2 regions of the Rahnella aquatilis CIP 78.65 genome follow, and region 2 is predicted to be linked to the other one. Evidence: predicted binding sites of a transcription regulator. Region 2 holds the regulator's gene; the other holds the start of a gene.
What was found. Region 2 encodes PhoB, which activates phosphate uptake and scavenging genes when phosphate is short. Its sites were predicted from a motif close to CTGTCATAAAACTGNCNNAT; they were not measured.
Positions count from the first base shown of each region.

Region 1: pitA (inorganic phosphate transporter PitA) is a predicted target of PhoB. The motif match lies at 7,656-7,675, and genes of this name have one in related genera.

Region 1 covers NC_016818.1:203,325-212,770, forward strand. The annotation lists gene gorA (glutathione-disulfide reductase) at 1-25, opposite strand, end outside; gene RAHAQ2_RS00925 (23S rRNA (adenine(2030)-N(6))-methyltransferase RlmJ) at 190-1,032, opposite strand; gene prlC (oligopeptidase A) at 1,214-3,274, shown strand; gene rsmJ (16S rRNA (guanine(1516)-N(2))-methyltransferase RsmJ) at 3,284-4,030, shown strand; gene RAHAQ2_RS00940 (hypothetical protein) at 4,109-4,471, opposite strand; gene uspA (universal stress protein UspA) at 4,751-5,191, opposite strand; gene uspB (universal stress protein UspB) at 5,529-5,864, shown strand; gene pitA (inorganic phosphate transporter PitA) at 6,079-7,584, opposite strand; gene RAHAQ2_RS00960 (BaiN/RdsA family NAD(P)/FAD-dependent oxidoreductase) at 7,896-9,119, shown strand.
Region 2 covers NC_016818.1:3,684,767-3,694,212, reverse strand. The annotation lists gene mak (fructokinase) at 1-126, shown strand, start outside; gene RAHAQ2_RS16770 (ABC transporter ATP-binding protein) at 181-1,002, opposite strand; gene RAHAQ2_RS16765 (ABC transporter permease) at 999-1,763, opposite strand; gene RAHAQ2_RS16760 (ABC transporter substrate-binding protein) at 1,775-2,797, opposite strand; gene sbcC (exonuclease subunit SbcC) at 3,037-6,285, opposite strand; gene sbcD (exonuclease subunit SbcD) at 6,282-7,520, opposite strand; gene phoB (phosphate response regulator transcription factor PhoB) at 7,759-8,448, shown strand; gene phoR (phosphate regulon sensor histidine kinase PhoR) at 8,471-9,446, shown strand, end outside.

The DNA of each region.
Region 1 (9,446 bases), 1.4 Mb from region 2:
CCAGATAGTCATAATGTTTGGTCATCGTTTTATCCGTAAGTTGTGAAAATGGAGACACTGATACAGCGTCATTAATCTCAAAATTTGCCTAAGAGTTTAACGTGTTGTAGAAAAGATTGGATCAATGATTGCAATAGGTTTGATAGCTGAGACCTTAGAAAAAGGTCTCAGCGAAGGGAAATTCTTTACTTACTCAGGCACAACCCAGTTAACCGTGGTGTGGCCGGTACCGGAAGGCACCAGTACTTTCAGCAGCCACGGCAGCACGTTGTTCATCTGCTGTTCGAGTTTCCACGGCGGGTTAATCACAATCATGCCGGAAGCGGTCATGCCTCGCTGATCGCTGTCCGGGCGTACACCCAGTTCGATTTGCAGAATACGGCGGATGCCGGTGGCTTCGAGATCACGCAGCATTTTTTTGATTTGCTGGCGCATCACCACCGGATACCACAACGCGTAAGTGCCGGTAGCAAAACGTTTGTAGCCTTCCTGAATGCCTTTGACCACGTCCTGATAATCGGTTTTCATTTCATACGGCGGGTCCATCAGGATCAGCCCGCGGCGTGAAGGCGGTGGCAACTGGGCTTTCAACTGCTGATAACCGTCAGCGCGGGCCACGCGGGTGCGGTCATCTTTCTGGAATTCACTGCGCAACAGCGGAAAATCGCTCGGGTGCAGTTCGGTCAGATGCAGTTTGTCGTCTTCGCGCAGCAACTGCCGGGCAATCAGCGGCGAACCCGGGTAATAACGCAGGTTCTCATTGCGGTTGAAGTGATTGACGACAGACATGTAGGCCGCCAGTTCTTCAGGAATATCATCACGCTGCCAGATGCGCGCGATGCCTTCCAGATATTCGCCGGTGCGTTCGGCGTGTTCGCCGCTCAGCTGATAGCGCCCGGCACCCGCGTGGGTGTCGAGATAAAGGAAGGGTTTTTCTTTTTCTTTCAGAGATTCAATGATCAGGCTCTGAACGGTGTGTTTCAGTACGTCGGCATGGTTGCCGGCGTGAAAACTGTGGCGGTAACTCAACATGTGCGGCTTCTCCTGCGGCTTCGCGGCATTATCCATTAAAGACTATCCCGCCGCCAGCCATTGATTTCACCGTAACTTGACCGCATGTTAGAAGTTACGTCATCTTTAAGACGACCCGAATTCACGGCGTGGTGCGCCACAGGCGCATCAGCCCCAAACGCTATTACGAAGGACTGGCCCTATGACTGAACAGCAAAACGCGTCGAATCCGCTCTTAACACCGTTCTCCCTGCCACCTTTCTCTGCGATCAAGCCTGAACATATTGTCCCTGCGATGAAATCCGCCATTGAAGAAAGTCGTCAGACGATTGAACGTGTTGTCGCACAGGGCGCGCCTTATACCTGGGAAAATCTGTGTCAGCCGCTGGCCGAAAGCGACGATCGCCTGAGCCGCATCTGGTCGCCGGTCGGGCATCTCAATGCCGTAAAAAACAGCCCGGAATTGCGTGAAGCTTACGAGCAGTGTCTGCCTATTCTGTCTGAATTCAGCACCTGGACCGGTCAGCACGCCGGTTTGTATCAGGCGTACCGCGATTTAAAAGACAGCGAACATTTCAGCACGCTGTCCGTGGCACAGAAAAAAGCCATTGATAACGCGCTGCGTGATTTCGAACTGTCCGGCATTGGTTTGCCGATGGAAAAACAAAAGCGTTATGGCGAAATCTCTGCACGCCTGTCCGAACTGGGCTCGACCTACAGCAACAACGTGCTCGATGCCACCATGGGCTGGAGCAAATTAATCACTGACGTGAATGACCTGAAAGGTCTGCCGGAAAGCGCACTGGCCGCCGCGAAAGCGCTGGCAGAATCGAAAGAGCAGGAAGGCTGGCTGTTAACGCTGGATATCCCGAGCTATCTGCCGGTGATCACCTACGGCGAAAACCGTGAACTGCGCGAAGAAATGTACCGCGCATTTGCCACCCGTGCCTCCGATCAGGGGCCGAATGCCGGTAAGTGGGACAACAGTGAGGTCATGGCCGAAGAACTGGCGCTGCGTCACGAACTGGCTCAGCTGTTAGGTTTTGATTCGTTTGCCGATATGTCTCTCGCCACCAAAATGGCCGAAAGCCCGAAACAGGTGATCGATTTCCTGAGCGGTCTGGCAACGCGAGCGCGTCCGCAGGGCGAGCAGGAACTGGCGCAACTGCGTGCTTTTGCCAAAGAACATTTCGGCGTGGACGAAATGGAAGCCTGGGATTTACCGTTCTACGGTGAAAAACAGAAACAGCATCTGTTCTCCATTAATGACGAACAGTTACGCCCTTATTTCCCTGAGCAGCGCGCGCTGGAAGGGTTATTCGAAGTGGTGAAACGCATCTACGGCATCACTGCTAAAGAACGCAAAGATGTGGAAACCTGGCACAAAGACGTGCGTTTCTTCGATCTGTTCGATGAAACCGGCGATCTGCGCGGCAGCTTCTATCTTGACCTGTATGCCCGCGAAAATAAACGCGGTGGCGCATGGATGAACGACTGCGTCGGCAGCATGCGTAAAGCCGACGGCGAACTGCAAAAACCGGTCGCGTATCTGACCTGTAACTTTAACGGTCCGGTGGGCAACAAACCGGCGCTGTTTACACACAACGAAGTCACGACGCTGTTCCATGAATTCGGTCACGGGCTGCATCATATGCTGACCCGTATCGACACGCCGGGCGTTGCCGGGATTGCCGGTGTGCCGTGGGATGCCGTCGAACTGCCAAGCCAGTTTATGGAAAACTGGTGCTGGGAGCCGGACGCACTGGCGTTTATCTCCGGTCATTTTGAAACCGGCGAGCCGTTGCCGAAAGAAATGCTGGATAAAATGCTGGCGGCAAAAAACTATCAGGCGGCGCTGTTTATCCTGCGCCAGCTGGAGTTCGGTCTGTTCGATTTCCGTATGCATGCGGAGTACGACCCGGCAAAAGGCGCGCAAATCCTGCAAACGCTGGCTGAAATCAAGAAACAGGTTGCCGTCGTGCCGTCACCTTCATGGGGACGTTTCCCGCATGCCTTCAGTCATATCTTTGCGGGCGGTTATGCGGCGGGTTACTACAGCTATCTGTGGGCGGAAGTGTTGTCTGCCGACGCCTATTCGCGCTTCGAAGAGGAAGGGATTTTCAACCGCGAAACCGGTCAGTCGTTCCTGGATAACATTCTGTCGCGTGGCGGTTCCGAAGAGCCGATGGAGCTGTTTAAACGCTTCCGCGGGCGTGAGCCGCAGCTGGATGCTATGCTGCGCCACTACGGAATCAAAGGATAACCTCTGCCTGTGAGTGTGTGTTTACTGTGTGAAGAAGGCGCCGATGAAGGCGCCTTATCTGTTCTGGCGCAGCGCTGGAATCTGACGTCTGACCCGGATGCCGTCATGGCGCTGGTGCTGACGCCTGAACGTCTGGAATTACGCAAACGTGACGAGCCCAAACTCGGCGCGATTTATGTCGATTTTGTGGGCGGCACGATGGCGCATCGTCGCAAATTCGGCGGCGGACGCGGTGAAGCGGTGGCCAAAGCGGTGGGTATCAAGGGCCGTTATCTGCCGGATGTTGTCGACGCCACCGCAGGACTGGGTCGTGATGCGTTTGTGCTGGCGTCCCTGGGCTGCAAGGTGCGGATGCTGGAGCGCAATCCGGTGGTCGCGGCGCTGCTCGATGACGGGCTGGCGCGCGGTTATCGCGATGCAGAAATCGGCCCGTGGCTGCGTGAGCGAATGACGCTGCTGCACGTCTCAAGCCTGACGGCGCTGGCTGAGCTTTCGCCAAAACCGGAAGTGGTGTATCTCGACCCGATGTATCCGCACAAACAGAAAAGTGCGCTGGTGAAGAAAGAGATGCGGGTATTTCAGGGACTGGTCGGCCCGGATGAAGATGCTGACGGTTTGCTGGAACCGGCACGCCGTTTAGCGACAAAACGTATTGTCGTGAAACGTCCGGACTACGCGCCGCCGATGGCTGATATCGCCGCCCAGGCCGCAGTGGTGACCAAGAGCCACCGGTTTGATATCTATACGCCGTTATAGACAGCCGCTGTTGTAAAAATCACAACGAGATGAAACAGAAACCAGAACGCACTGCACATACGTTCTGGTTTCTAATTTTCATGCCTGATTACGCAAATCTTCAATAAACTCAGTGACTGGCACGGTTTTTTCGCGATCACGCTGTGCTTCGTCGATCTTGTTTAGCTGGTCAATCAGGATCTTTTTCATTTCCGCTTCTGCAAAACGCGTAAGCAAATCCCTGACCATTGGCTGGTAGCCAATCTGATGATGTGCCGCGATAGTTTTCAGGTTACTGAGCAGCGATTTTTGCAGCCTGATAGAGATCGCCTGAAGTTCCATCATGTCATCGAACTCAGCCGCAAGAGAGGGGGAGATTGCCTCTGCGTGTTCTTCGGATGCACCCAGATCGCGGTTATCCCACATGTCTGCATTATCCTGAGCGTCGTGGCGGGTTGTCATAATGTCTTCCTCTAAATTATGGGTGTTACTGCCGGTGAAAACTGGATTTTCATAATACATCCTGTATGAAAAGCTTCGTCCGTATATACCCATTGTTTTTATTTATTATTCATAATAAACAAATGGATGTGAATTATATCTGAATATAAAAACATACTGTATATACAGGTTGCGCGCTTGCTCACAGATTAACCAGTTTTTTGCGGCTAAAAGACAAAAAAATGCCCGCCGGTTTTCACCTGCGGGCATTTTATCTCAGCGACAACGCAATAATACGTCTTACGCTTCTTCTTCCTCATCACGCAAAGGCACGATCAGCATGTCGATATGAACGGTGTTAATCAGCTGGCGAGCCGAGGACATCAGCTTGCTCCAGAAATCCTGATGATGGCCGCACAGCACTAAGTCCACGCCATATTTGTTGATGGCATCGACCAGCACCTGCGCCAAATCGCCGCTGCCGCTCAGGGTTTCTGAAATCGGATAGCCGGCATTTTGCGACAGTTCGTTCAACGCGTGATGTGTTTCTTCGGAAATACGTTTCTGCATGTCACCCAGATTAACGTCGATCAGGCCAGTATAGAGGTCTGAATAGTTCACATCGACGTGGATCAGGGACACTTTGGCGTTATACGGACGCGCCATGGAAACGGCTTTCTCGACCAGAACTTTACTCTCCGGCGACAGATCCACAGCAATAAGTATGTGTTTGTAAGCCATAAGAAAACTCCTTCCATAAGTCGGTTAATAGCAATATCAGCATCATGCAAATGTCATGACTTCAGTATAGCGCCAAAAGGGTTAAATAAATCAAGCATACAGATCCCATTTCCGTTTCCGGCTATGTATAGATATAAATAATATGAACAGTTCCGGATTCGTTTCCTACACTCAATAATGCAGGCGTCTCCTGTTTTGGCAATCTTCTGTGATATGACGAGAGGGCGGGCGAACGTAGCCCGGGGGTGTGAAATTGCGGAAAGGCAGGGCGAAACGCCGGGTGTGTGCCAGCATGACAGGCGCATTGCGCGGTGTCAGTTCGCCTTGAGGGGGAATCATGATCAGTCCCGTTGCGCTGTTTTGGGCTTTATGTTTTGTGTGTGTCGTGAATATGCTGCGCTATTACTCTTCTTTGCGCGCATTGCTGGTGGTTCTGCGGGGGTGTGATCCGCTGCTGTATCAGTACGTCGATGGCGGAGGGTTTTTTACGTCTCACGGTCAGCCCAGCAAGCAAATAAGGTTGGTACGCTATATTTATGCTCAGCGCTACGTTGAACATCACGATCCTGAGTTTATCCGCCGTTGTGAACGGGTTCGCGGTCAGTTTATCCTGACCACAGCACTGGTCGGCTTAATATTAATCAGTATGTTAGCCATGCTTATCTGGTATTAGCATACCCTTCGTACTTGAAGCTGCAGCGGCGTTAGCGGCTCTCGTTCACCCGAATCACTGACCTGTGTCAGCTCATCGGGATTCTCTCGCTTGCTGCCTTGCTGCAACTCCAGTTACTTTGGTTATGAATTAGGGAGGATGTGTGAAAAAGGAAACAAAAAAGGCGACCTGCTGAGCAAGGTCGCCTTTTTATTGCATGCCGGTCAGACAATCATCAGATAAGCTTCAGTGCAATCCAGTACAGGACACCGGAAAGCACAATCGACACAGGCAGGGTTAAGATCCATGCCATGGCGATGTTTTTCACGGTTTTCGACTGCACACCGCCGCCATCCACAATCATGGTACCTGCCACCGCAGAAGACAGTACGTGCGTGGTGGAAACCGGCATGCCGGTGTAACTGGCCACGCCGATGGACACCGCCGCCGTGAGCTGTGCGGACAGACCCTGTGCGTAGGTCATGCCTTTCTTACCAATCTTCTCACCGATGGTGGTCGCAACACGTTTCCAGCCAATCATGGTCCCCAGTGCCAGAGCCAGTGCCACCGCGATAATGATCCAGATTGGCGCATATTCGACGGTTTGCAGAATGTCTGTTTTCAGTTTGCCGAGGAAGCGTTTGTCTGCGGCGGAGGTTTCCGGCAGTTTCGCCACTTTATCCGCAGTATCAGAAACACACATCAGCAGGCGGCGCATATGGCTGCGTTCATCCGGTGCCAGATCGTTATACGATTGCAGATTGGTCAGCAGGGTTTGCGCACGGCCAATAGCGTCAAGTGCGTGGCTGCTGTCGCAGTGGAACACTTTTGGCTCGTCGGTTGGCGCGATATTGACATCCGGCGCAGGCACCAGAGGGGTCAGCGCAACGACATGCGGTACGGCATCAGCATGTTGCTGATAATACTGTCCGAGGTGGGTCACGGCGTCGCGGGTCCGGGTAATGTCGTAACCGGTCGCGCTCATGTTCAGCACGAAACCCGCCGGAGCCACACCAATCAGAACCAGCATGATCAGGCCAATGCCTTTCTGACCATCGTTAGCGCCGTGAGAGAAACTCACACCGATAGCCGACAGGATCAGGCCGATACGTGTCCAGAATGGCGGCTTTTTCTTACCGTCTTTCTTCTCACGTTCAGCAGGGGTCAGGTGGATACGCGCATGTTTCTTGTTGCCACTCCAGTAACGACGCAGCAGGAAAATCATGGTGCCTGCCATCATCATCCCGACCAGCGGGGAGACGATCAGTGAGGCAAAAATACCGATCATTTTAGGGATGTTTAACGCTTCGACCACCGAGGTGTGAGTCATTAATGCGTTGGTCAGCCCTACGCCAATGATGGCGCCGATCAATGTATGAGAACTGGACGCCGGCAGGCCGAAATACCAGGTACCGAGGTTCCAGATGATCGCCGCCAGTAACATAGAGAACACCATGGCAAGACCATGAGCAGACCCTACGTTGAGCAGCAAATCGGTTGGCAGTAAATGGACGATGGCATAAGCCACACTCAAACCACCGAGCAGGACACCCAGGAAGTTAAATACTCCAGCCATCACGACCGCTAATTGCGAACGCATTGCCCGGGTATAGATGACGGTTGCCACTGCGTTGGCCGTATCATGGAAGCCGTTAATGGCTTCATAGAACAGAACAAACAGTAACGCGAGAATCAATAACGAACCGGTATGAATATCCAATCCGGCAAATAGATGCAGCATAATTGTTACGCCAGTTAGTGGTCATGAACGCCGCGCATTATCTGCGAGAACAGGGGGAGGGGAAAAGGAAAATATGACATTTTTTTGACTAAAAACAGTTCAATATTCGCTCTGGATTTAATTAAGTTTTTATTTATCAAAAGGTTATCCCTCCTTTGATGATTGAAACATTTACTTACGACGTTCAGGAAACAATCTGTCTGGCTGGTTTAACAGGCCTCAGTCCCTTACAATCCGCGGCTCAAAGCCCCGGTAAGCAGGGCAAACCTTATCTAAAACGTAGTTGAATTTCCGCAAAAGAGAGGCCAAAAGTGGAACAGGTTGATGTGGTGGTCATTGGTGCAGGTGCGGCAGGCATGTTCTGCGCGGCGCAGGCCGGACAAGGTGGCTGCCGGGTTCTGCTGCTGGATAACGGCAAAAAAACCGGACGCAAAATTTTGATGTCAGGCGGCGGACGCTGCAATTTCACCAACCTTTATGCTGAACCCGCTGCCTATCTTTCCGAAAACCCGCATTTTTGTAAATCCGCGCTGGCGCGTTACACCCAGTGGGATTTCATCGATATGGTCAACCGTTACGGCATCGCCTGGCACGAGAAAACCCTCGGGCAGTTGTTCTGCGACGACTCGGCACAGCAAATCGTCAGCATGCTCGATAAAGAATGCGAGCAGGGCAATGTCGATGTACGCCTGCGCAGCGAGATTTCCGACGTGCAGAAAACCGAAAATGGCTTTGTCATCCAGGTGAATGGCTCAACTGTAAGCACTCACTCACTTGTTATTGCCAGCGGCGGGCTTTCCATGCCGGGGCTGGGCGCGACACCCTTCGGTTACCGTCTGGCGGAGCAGTTTGGCCTGAAAGTGCTGCCGACCCGCGCCGGTCTGGTGCCATTTACCCTGCACAAACCGCTGCTCGATCATTTGCAGACGCTTTCCGGCGTGTCAGTGCCTGCGGTTCTGACTGCGCAAGACGGCACTGTTTTCCGTGAAAGCATTCTTTTTACCCATCGCGGCCTGTCCGGCCCGGCCGTTTTACAGCTTTCCAGTTACTGGCAACCTGGTGAGTTTGTGAGCGTTAACTTACTTCCTGATGTGGATCTGGCGGCGTTTCTGAATACGCAGCGTCAGGAACACCCGAACCAGAGCCTGAAAAATACACTGGCGATGCAACTGCCGAAACGTCTGGTGGAGTGCCTGCAAACGCTGGGTCAGTTGCCGGACGTCACGCTGAAACAGCTGAATGTGCCGCAGCAGGCGGAACTGGTTGAGCAACTGCAAAACTGGCAGGTTCAGCCCAACGGCACCGAAGGTTACCGCACGGCAGAAGTGACGCTTGGCGGCGTCGATACCAAAGCGTTGTCGTCCAAAACCATGGCTGCCGCCAAAGTGCCGGGCTTGTATTTTATCGGTGAAGTGGTGGATGTCACCGGCTGGCTGGGCGGATACAATTTCCAGTGGGCGTGGAGTTCGGCGTGGGCCTGTGCGCAGGATCTGGTGATGTTTTGGAATAATAAAAATGGTGATCTGAATAAATAGTTGGTGATCTAACTTATGTTTGAACCGGCACTCAAGCCCTTTGTGGATGCTCTGATCGTAAGACGACAACCGGGAATGCCAGCATTTGATAACATACTGGAACGTGTTGAATCAAAATTGAGTGGATCTCATGGGGTTCATTAAAGGCTCACTAGGCGCGTTTGCCGGTTCGATGGCTGTGTGGCTGTCTTTCTATTTCATTTTCCATTTTGAGACATGGACAATGAGGTTAATTTCTATTTTTACTCTCAACGCTTTTGTTTATCTTGTGGCAAAATTTTTAGACAAAAAATTTCCATGTGATTAATACAGTCGCTTAAATTATAA
Region 2 (9,446 bases):
CTGCTGATTAAACAATGGGTGTTCGGCGGGGAATGTGAAACGCCGATCCTCAAAGCCGTTCACGGAGATTCGAGCGGGGTACGCGGCGCTGCCTGGCTGTGGCCGCAATCACGTTTTGCGTTGTAATTTCTTAATCAATCTTCAGGGGCGCAGAGTTTGCGCCCCTGATCCTGTCGCCAGCTAAAGCGCCATCTCCCGCTTAAACACTTCCAGGGTATGCGCCTTCACGCGGATAAATTCCGGATGGCTCATGATTTCCGACGCGCGAGGACGCGGCAGGTCGAACGGTACAATTTCGGCAATCTGCGTTGGCCGCCGTGTCAGCAGTAAAATCTCATCCGCCAGAAACACGGCATCTTCCAGATCATGCGACACAATCAGCATGGTGACGCCGGTCGCCAGTTGCACTTCCTGCAATTTATCGCGGATAAACAACGTCATCTCGAAATCCAGCGCCGAGAAGGGTTCGTCAAGGAACATCACTTCTGGCCGCGTTGCCAGCGCCCGCATGATACACACGGTTTGCTGCTGGCCGCCGGAAAGCTCATACGGATAGCGTTTCAGGTCAAAGCGGATATCAAACATTTGTGTCAGTTCCTCCACCCGCGCATTCACATCCGCTTTGTTCATGCCGTGGCGGATCAGGGGGTAGGCGATGTTGGCACGCGCGCTCATCCACGGAAACAGCGCATCGCGGTAGTTCTGAAACACATAGCCGATGGTGGTCTGTGCCAGCGTTTTGCCGTCAAACAGAATGTCGCCAATATCGACCGGGATCAGCCCGGCGATCATATTCATTAAGGTCGATTTCCCGCAGCCATTCGGGCCGAAGATCGACACAATTTTGCCGCGCGGTAAATCCAGATTGAGATCGGTGTACAGCGGCTGTCCGGCAAATGCCTTGCTCAGTCCGCGGATCGTCACATGTGTGTCGGGGCGGGTGGCGTATTGCGGCAACTGGGGGCCTTTATAATCCGGGTTAAGCGAGAGAGGTTGCGTCATGCTTTGCTACTCCAGTGGACGGTTTTTTTCTCGATCAGCAAAAAGGCCAGATTAAGCAGATAACCCAGCGCGCCGGTGATCAGGATCGAGGCGTACATGTCTTTGATATTGAACACCTGCTGGGCATCGATGATCCGGTGGCCGAGGCCGGTTTCGGAGCCGATAAACATTTCGGCGACGATCACGATCACCAGCGCAATCGACACGCCGGTACGCAGGCCAACAAAAGTTTGCGCCAGGCTTTCCATCAGCATGATGTCTTTGAAAATATGCCAGCGGGAAATGCCCATGACCCTGGCCGCCATCAGGCGGGTTTTCCTGGCATTCATCACGCCGTAGGCGCTGTTGAACAGGATGACCAGCACGGCGGCAAAGGCGGCGATAGCGATTTTGTTGGCATCTGTGATACCGAAAATCAACATAAACAGCGGGATAAGCGCTGAGGAAGGTGTTGAACGGAAGAAGTCGATCAGGAATTCCAGGCTGCGGTAGACCTTTTCGTTACTGCCTAAAATGACGCCGAGCGGCACGCCAGTCACCGCGGCAAAAGCAAAGGACACCAGCGTGCGGTAAAGGGTTGCGCCGATGTCGGTGCGCATGGACGCATCCGAAAACGACTGGAACATGTAGCCGATTGTCTCGACGGGCGAGGGCAGAAGCACCGGATTGAGCCATTTCGCGCTGACGGCCAGTTGCCAGAATAAAAACAGCAGTACCGGGCCGACCAGCGGCAGTAACCTTGAAGACCAGCGTGATGTCATCCTGTTTCTCCTTATCCCTGATAAATCAGCGAGGCGACATCCACCGGCTTGCTGAAGATTTTTCTTTCGGTAAATACGTCATAAAACTTCTGGAACCATTGCAGGTTGTCGCCTTTCAAATCCGGGTACATCACAAAACCCGGCAGCGGCACTTCCTTCACCAGCGCCGGTTCAATGCTGGTGTAACCGGCGACGTTTTCGCGCGCTTTATCAGGGTGAGCTGCAATGAAGTCCACCGCTTTCTGATAAGCGGCAATAAACTTTTTGGTTTGTTCCGGTTTCTCAGCGATAAAACTGGCGTTCAGTGCCGCCGCGCCGCCGAACCACGGGGCGTCGGCGTTGCCGAGCACGTATTTCGAAATCACGCCGGTTTCCAGCGTGCGGGAAAGGTTTTTCATTCGCCCGACAGTGCCGGTCGGTTCGAGCGTATACACGCCGTCAATTTGTCCGGCGGCCAGCGCAGGCACATGTTGTCCCACCGGCAGTTCGATCACTGAAGGATTAGTGAAACCATTTTTCTCCAGAATGATCTTTGCCATAGTGACGTTCTGGATCCCCGGTCCGCAGGCGATTTTCTTACCTTTCAGGTCACTGATCGCTTTTGCCGTGCTGTTCAGCGGCACCAGGAATTCATCCAGCACCAGCTTATGGTTTGACGGGTTAGAACAGATAATTTTGAACAGACCCGGTGAGGTGATCGCCCCCAGTCCCAGCGCGCCGGTTGCCGTACCGTTGGCGCAGCCGTGGATCCTGCCGGTGATCATCCCTTCGACAATTTGCTGGGCGCTGGCGAATTTAACGCCTTTCACATTCAGCCCGGCTTCTTTAAAAAAGCCCTGTTCCAGCGCCACATACAGCGGTAAACCGCCGACAATCGGCCAGTAACCAATACGGATTTCGTCATCGTCGGCTGCAAAAACGGACGTCGGGATCATGCCGCCAAGGGTGGATACGCCGCCGGTGATAGCGAGCCATTTCATCAGCTGGCGGCGTTTTTTATCCACCGGAAGGCATTCGGGTTTGATGTTTTTCATGGGCGGTTCCCTTAGCGGTTATGAAGGCGTTGCAACTTGTACTGCAACTTGTATACATAACGTTAAGCACAGGGCGTGCCAGTTTACTGGCGGGTGGGAATTAGCCGAAATTCAGCAGGTTGGCACAGGAGAACGCACTGCGCTGGTGCGATTTTTGTGCAGATGCTCACAATCAGGATCCACAACAGGGCATATCGCTAGCAATCTCACTAGCGGCATGCCCTGGCAAAAAACGGCGGTCAGACTTTAAATTCACTGCTCAGGCGACTGACACCCAGACCATTTACCTTGGTGACTTTGATTTGTACCGGAATGCGATCTTTCATCGCTTCGACATGGCTTATTACGCCGATGGTTTTACCCGAGGCATTGAGGCTGTCCAGCGCATCCAGCGCGGTATCCAGTGTGTCGGCATCGAGCGTGCCGAAACCTTCATCAAGGAACAGTGAGTCAATACGGGTTTTATCACTGACCAGATCGGAGAGCGCCAGCGCCAGTGCCAGACTGACCAGGAAGCTTTCGCCACCGGATAACGTGCGGGTGTCGCGCACGGCATCGGCCTGCCAGGTATCGACCACCTGCAACTCCAGCGCATCGCTGGTTTTGCGCTGCAACAGATAGCGCCCGTGCAGTTTTTCCAGCTGACGGTTCGCCAGATATACCAGATGATCGAGCGTCAGACCCTGCGCGAATTTACGGAATTTCGCGCCGTCGCTGGAACCAATCATCTGATTGAGATAACCCCAGTCATCGCAGGTCAGCTGCGCCTGGGCAATCTTAGCGATCAATGCCTGTTGTCCGCTGTGCCGCTGTTTGTCGCTTTCCAGCTGATTTTTCACTTCGCCCAGACGCTGTTGTAACGCTTTCAGCTGTTGTGCCAGTTCCGTCTGCTGCACCGTCAGGGCGTTGAGATCACTGTCGGTTTCACTCAGATGTGCAGGACGGGCAAGGCGGTGCTTTTCCAGCATGTCTTTGGCGTCGATCAGTAACGCCTGTACCTGCGCCAGTTGCTGTTGCAGATGTTCTTTGCGTTGCTGAAGTTGCTGACGCAGCGCGTCGTCAAGCAGTGCCTCTTTCACTGCGATTTCATCGGCGAATCCGCTGGCGCTCAGCGCCTGCTGCCACGCCTGTTCCGCCTGCGTCAGTTGTGCGGCGGTCTGTAACTGTCGCTGCTGCGTACTGGCCAACTGACCGGCCAACTGGTCGCGCTGTTCCTGCGCTTTATGCAGCGCGGCTTGTGCATCACTGAGCGCTTTTTCTGCCGCCTGCTGTTGCTGATGTAAGTGCTCGCGAACCTGAGCCACCTGGCGCTCACCGAACAGCTCGAGACGCAGGGCATTCAGCGCAGAAAGGTTTTTTTCACCCTCCGTCAGTTGTTTTTGCAACCGCACAAGATCTTGCTGAGATTTCGCCTGCATCTCTTCCAGCCCGGTAATGCGTTCGGTCAGCAAGGCACTTTGCTGCCGGACTTTCTGCTGCTGGTTCAGGGCGTCAGTCAGCGCATCTTTGGCCTGTTGCAGCTCCCGCGTCAGTTGTTCATGCTGGCTGATCAGTGCCTGAGTCTGCTGCTCTTCTTCGTCGCGGGCAGTCAGCCATTGTGTGATGTCGGCGGTGTCATGCAGCGTAAATGTCAGATTCAGCGGCGTACTGAGCTGTTGCCAGTTGGCGGTATGCGCATTCAGTTGCTGCTGATCCTGCTCCATCTGGGTTTGCAGACGCGTTTGCTGTTCTTTCAGGTTTTTGATCTTCGCCGCCAGTTCGATACCGCTGGCTTTTGCCGCATCGAATTCCAGTTGCATTTTCTCGACGCGCTGCGCCGTTTCAGAAGGTTTGATCTCCTGATAGTGTTCAACCGCCGGATGTGATGTCGAGCCGCACAGCGGGCAGGCCTGGCCGCTTTGCAAATTCGCGCGTTCGGCTTCGAGACTGACGATCAGCATTTCCTGTTTATGCAGCGCTTTGACGTCATTCAGATGTTCCAGCTGTTTCTGGCATTGCTGGCGGATCGCACCCAGGCGCTGTTCTTCCTCTGTCAGTTGCGTCTGATATTGCGCAAAATCTTTATGTTGTTGCTGCACGCGCTGGTTCAGTTGCGGGAAAATTTGCGCGAGTGAAAACAACTGCTGACGCACCGGCCTGAGCAGCATCAGTTCCTTTTGCCGTTTCTGCAAGGCCGCCAGCGGGTGCTGCTTTTCCAGTCCGGTCTGGCGCTGCTGTGCGGCGTTAAGGGCTTCGGTTAGTGCGGTCTGGCGGGTCTGATGCTGACGACTTTCTTCATCCAGCTTCTGGCGTTCCGCCGTGATTTGCAGCAACGTCGCGCTTTGTTCAGCGGCCTGTTTCTGCGACTCACCCACCGCCTGCTGTGTTTCCGCCAGCGATTTGCGCCATTGAGTGATTTCGCCGTCCAGCGGCAGGATTTTTTCTTCGATCAGCGTCTGCATCCGGCGCTGTTCTTCGGCCTGTGTCTGCCGTGCCGTTTGAGCCTGTTCTTGCGCCTGTTTCAGCGGCGTCAGCTGCACAAGCTGCTGTTCCTGCTGCTGCGTCAGTTGTGTCAGCCATTGCTGAAGGCGTTGTGATTCGTCCTGACAACGCTGGCGATCAACGAGTAACGGACGCAGTTTTTCTGCCGGTTCACTGCGCGCCAGTTGCTGTAACTGCGGCGCGGCGGCCAGATTTTCCTGCTCTGCGGCGGCCAGTTGCTGCTGAAATTGCTGCTGTTTTTGCTGCATCTGCTGCCATTGTTGCAGCCAGTTCAGATCCTGCTGGCGTTGCTGCGCCTGCTGGCTGAGACTGATTTCCTGCGCGTTCAGTTCAGCACGTTGCGCTTCCAGCGTCTGGCGCTGCTCTTCGCTGAGCAGTTCGATTCCGGCCATGCGCTGATGCAGGCCGTCCAGCGCAATACGCGCTTCTTTATGTTGTTCAAACACGCGTTCAGACAGCAACCCGTAAATTTCGGTGCCGGTCAGTTCTTCCAGCAGTTCGGCGCGGTCATTGGCATCGGCATTCAGAAACGCGGCGAACTGCCCCTGAGACAGCATCATCGATTTGGTGAAACGGCCAAAATCCAGCCCGGTCAGGGTGGCGATGGCGTCGAGTTTGTCGCGTACTTTATCGGCCAGGATTTTGCCGTCGGCCAGTAACGCCAGCTCGACTTTCGGTGCCTGCAGATTCCCGTCAGGGGAATTTTTGGCACGCCGCTGGCTCCAGAATGCGCGGTAACCCACACCTTTCACTTCAAACTCCACTTCCGCCAGTGATTCGGCAGTGTGGCGGGTCATCAGTTCGTTCTGACTTGGCGTGATATTCAGCCGTGGCGTCTGATGATAAAGCGCCAGACAAATAGCATCGAGCAGGGTGGTTTTCCCGGCGCCGGTCGGGCCGGTGATGGCGAATAATCCGTTGCTGGCAAACGGCTCGGCGGTGAAATCAATTTTCCATTCGCCTTCCAGCGAGTTCAGGTTTTTTAAACGAAGGCTGAGAATTTTCATCGTGGGCTGTCCTCCGCGCTCTGACCGCTGGTGACCTGTTCAACAACCTGCGCGAACAATGTGCGCATCCGCGCCTGACGGGGTTCATCAGGGGCCGGCTCCAGCGCCAGCCGCCGTTCAAAGACGTCGCTGACACTCAGTTCGCTGAGGGTTTCTTTTTCCTGCTGCCCAATACTGCTGATGCGTTGTTCTTTGCTGCGGCGTAACAATACGACTTCCACCGGCAGATCGGCCGTTAGCGCCTGAATGCGCCGTTGAATATCACTGAGGTAATCCTGCGTGGCGACTTCGATATCCAGCCAGACGGTTTTTTGCGCATCGCCGCCTTCGAACTGCGCCAGTTGCTTTTCAATCTCCGCCAGCGAGCCTTTGATTATCTGCATTGGCTGGAAAACGGGGATTTCCAGTGTCTCGATGGTGTTGAGCGTTGCGCCGTCGAAATCGAGCAGATATACGCTTTTGGCCTTGCTCAGCTCGTCAAAACTCAGGGCAATCGGCGAGCCGCTGTAACGGATATGATGCGTTTTGGCGACGCACTGCGCGCGGTGAATATGCCCCAATGCCACATAATCGACCGGCGGAAAGGCCTGCGCCGGAAACGCATCAAGCGTGCCTATATAGATGTCGCGCACGGAATCAGAGGTACTGACGCCGACAGTCGTCAGATGGCCGGTCGCAATAATGGGCAGCGGCACGCCCAGTTCGTCACGTCTGGCCTGCGCGGCCTGCCACAGTGCGTCATAATGCGCGGCGATGGCTTCCTGCAACGCCAGTTGTTTGTCGCTGCCGGACTGACCGGCCTGGCTGGCGAGCAGATCACGCGGACGTAAAAACGGGATGGCGCACAGTACCGCGCCCGGTTTTCCGTCACGCTGACGGAGCACTAAAACCTGTTCAGAAAGGTTTTCACCGACGGTAGCAATCACCCGCGTGTTCAGGCAGGAAAGTAGCTCGCGCGATTCATTGAGTGTGGCGACGGAATCGTGGTTGCCCGCCAGCACCACCAGCTGGCAGCCGGTGTGTTGTAATTCCACCACGAAGCGGTTATACAATTCGCGGGCATAACTGGGCGGCGATCCGGTATCGAAAATATCGCCCGCGACAATCACGGCATCGACCTGATGTTGCTGCACCTGACCGGTCAGCCAGCGCAAAAATGCCTGATGTTCGGCTGCACGGCTTTTAGTGAAAAAGTACTGGCCGAGATGCCAGTCTGACGTGTGGATCAGGCGCATGAGACTCCCGTATGAACCCTGGATGACGACGATGGGGCAAAGTATAAACGCCAGCGGGGGAAGCTGTCCCCGATAAATCAGACCAATTTCAGCAAGATGGCCGCTAAATAGAAGAAATGTATCTGTCATAGTTGACTGTAATGAACCATTCTTTTCATTCATAAATCTGTCACAAAACTGACGCATAATGGCGCCCGCAATCAAATAAAAGATCGCTAACCTATTGGCAGGACCTACGATGGCTAGACGTATATTGGTGGTTGAAGACGAAGCTCCAATCCGTGAAATGGTGTGTTTTGTACTGGAACAAAATGGCTATCAGGCCGTAGAAGCTGAGGATTTTGATTCAGCGATCGGGCAACTTGTTGAACCTTACCCTGAGCTGATCCTGCTCGACTGGATGTTACCTGGCGGTTCCGGTATCCAGTTTATTAAGCATCTTAAACGTGAAGCACTGACCCGCGAAATTCCGGTGATGATGTTGACCGCACGCGGTGAAGAAGAAGATCGGGTGCGCGGCCTTGAAGTCGGTGCCGATGATTACATCACCAAACCGTTTTCTCCGAAAGAACTGGTTGCCCGCATTAAAGCCGTGATGCGTCGCATCTCGCCAATGGCGGTGGAAGAAGTGATCGACATGCAGGGTTTAAGCCTGGATCCGTCGTCTCACCGTGTGATGGCCAATGAGCAGGCGCTCGATATGGGGCCGACCGAATTCAAGTTATTACACTTCTTTATGACCCATTCCGAACGGGTATACAGCAGGGAACAGTTGCTCAATAACGTTTGGGGCACTAACGTTTATGTGGAAGATCGCACGGTAGACGTGCATATTCGTCGTTTGCGTAAGGCGCTGGAAACCAGCGGACATGACAGAATGATCCAGACTGTTCGCGGTACCGGATACCGTTTTTCAACGCGTTATTGAGTCCTCACAGCGGAGAATCTGTGTGCTAGAACGTTTGTCATGGAAACGATTGGCCGGTGAATTATTTCTTTTTTGCCTGCCAGCGTTAATTCTCGGTATCTTCGTCGGCCATTTCGGCTGGCTCCTTTTTGTGTCGCTGGCTGCGGCACTGGGCTGGAATTATTACAATCAGCTCAAACTCTCACACTGGTTGTGGCTTGACCGCAGCATTACGCCGCCGAATGGTCGCTGGAGCTGGGAGCCGCTGTTTTACGGGCTGAACCAGATGCAGATGCGCAACCGGCGCCGGCGTCGCGAATTAGGTCAGCTCATCAAACGCTTTCGCAGCGGGGCCGAATCACTGCCGGATGCTGTGGTGCTGACCACGGAAGACGGCAATATTTTCTGGTGCAACGGGCTGGCGCAGGATTTGCTCGGTTTCCGCTGGCCGGAGGATAACGGACAACATATCTTCAACCTGCTGCGTTATCCGGAATTCCGGCTGTGGATCCAGACCCGCGATTTCAGCCGGGCGCTGAATCTGCAACTCAATAATGAGCATTACGTCGAGTTTCGCGTCATGCCCTATTCCGAAGGGCAATTGCTGATGGTCGCGCGCGACGTGACCCAGATGCGTCAGCTCGAAGGCGCGCGGCGTAACTTCTTCGCTAACGTCAGTCATGAACTGAGAACGCCGCTGACTGTCTTGCAGGGGTATCTGGAAATGATGGAAGACGCCAAGCTGGAAGAGCCTTTTCGCAGCAAAGCGCTCGATACCATGCAGGAACAGACGCGGCGGATGGACGGGCTGGTGAAACAGTTGCTGACACTGTCGAAAATCGAAGCTTCAGCGAATATTGATTTGCATGAAAAAGTCGATATTCCGGTGATGCTCGGTATGCTCGAACGTGAAGTGCAAACGTTAAGCAACGGCAGGCATGAAGTGGTGTTTCGCATTAATGACAAGCTGAAGGTCTTTGGTAATGAAGATCAGTTGCGCAGCGCGGTGTCGAATCTGG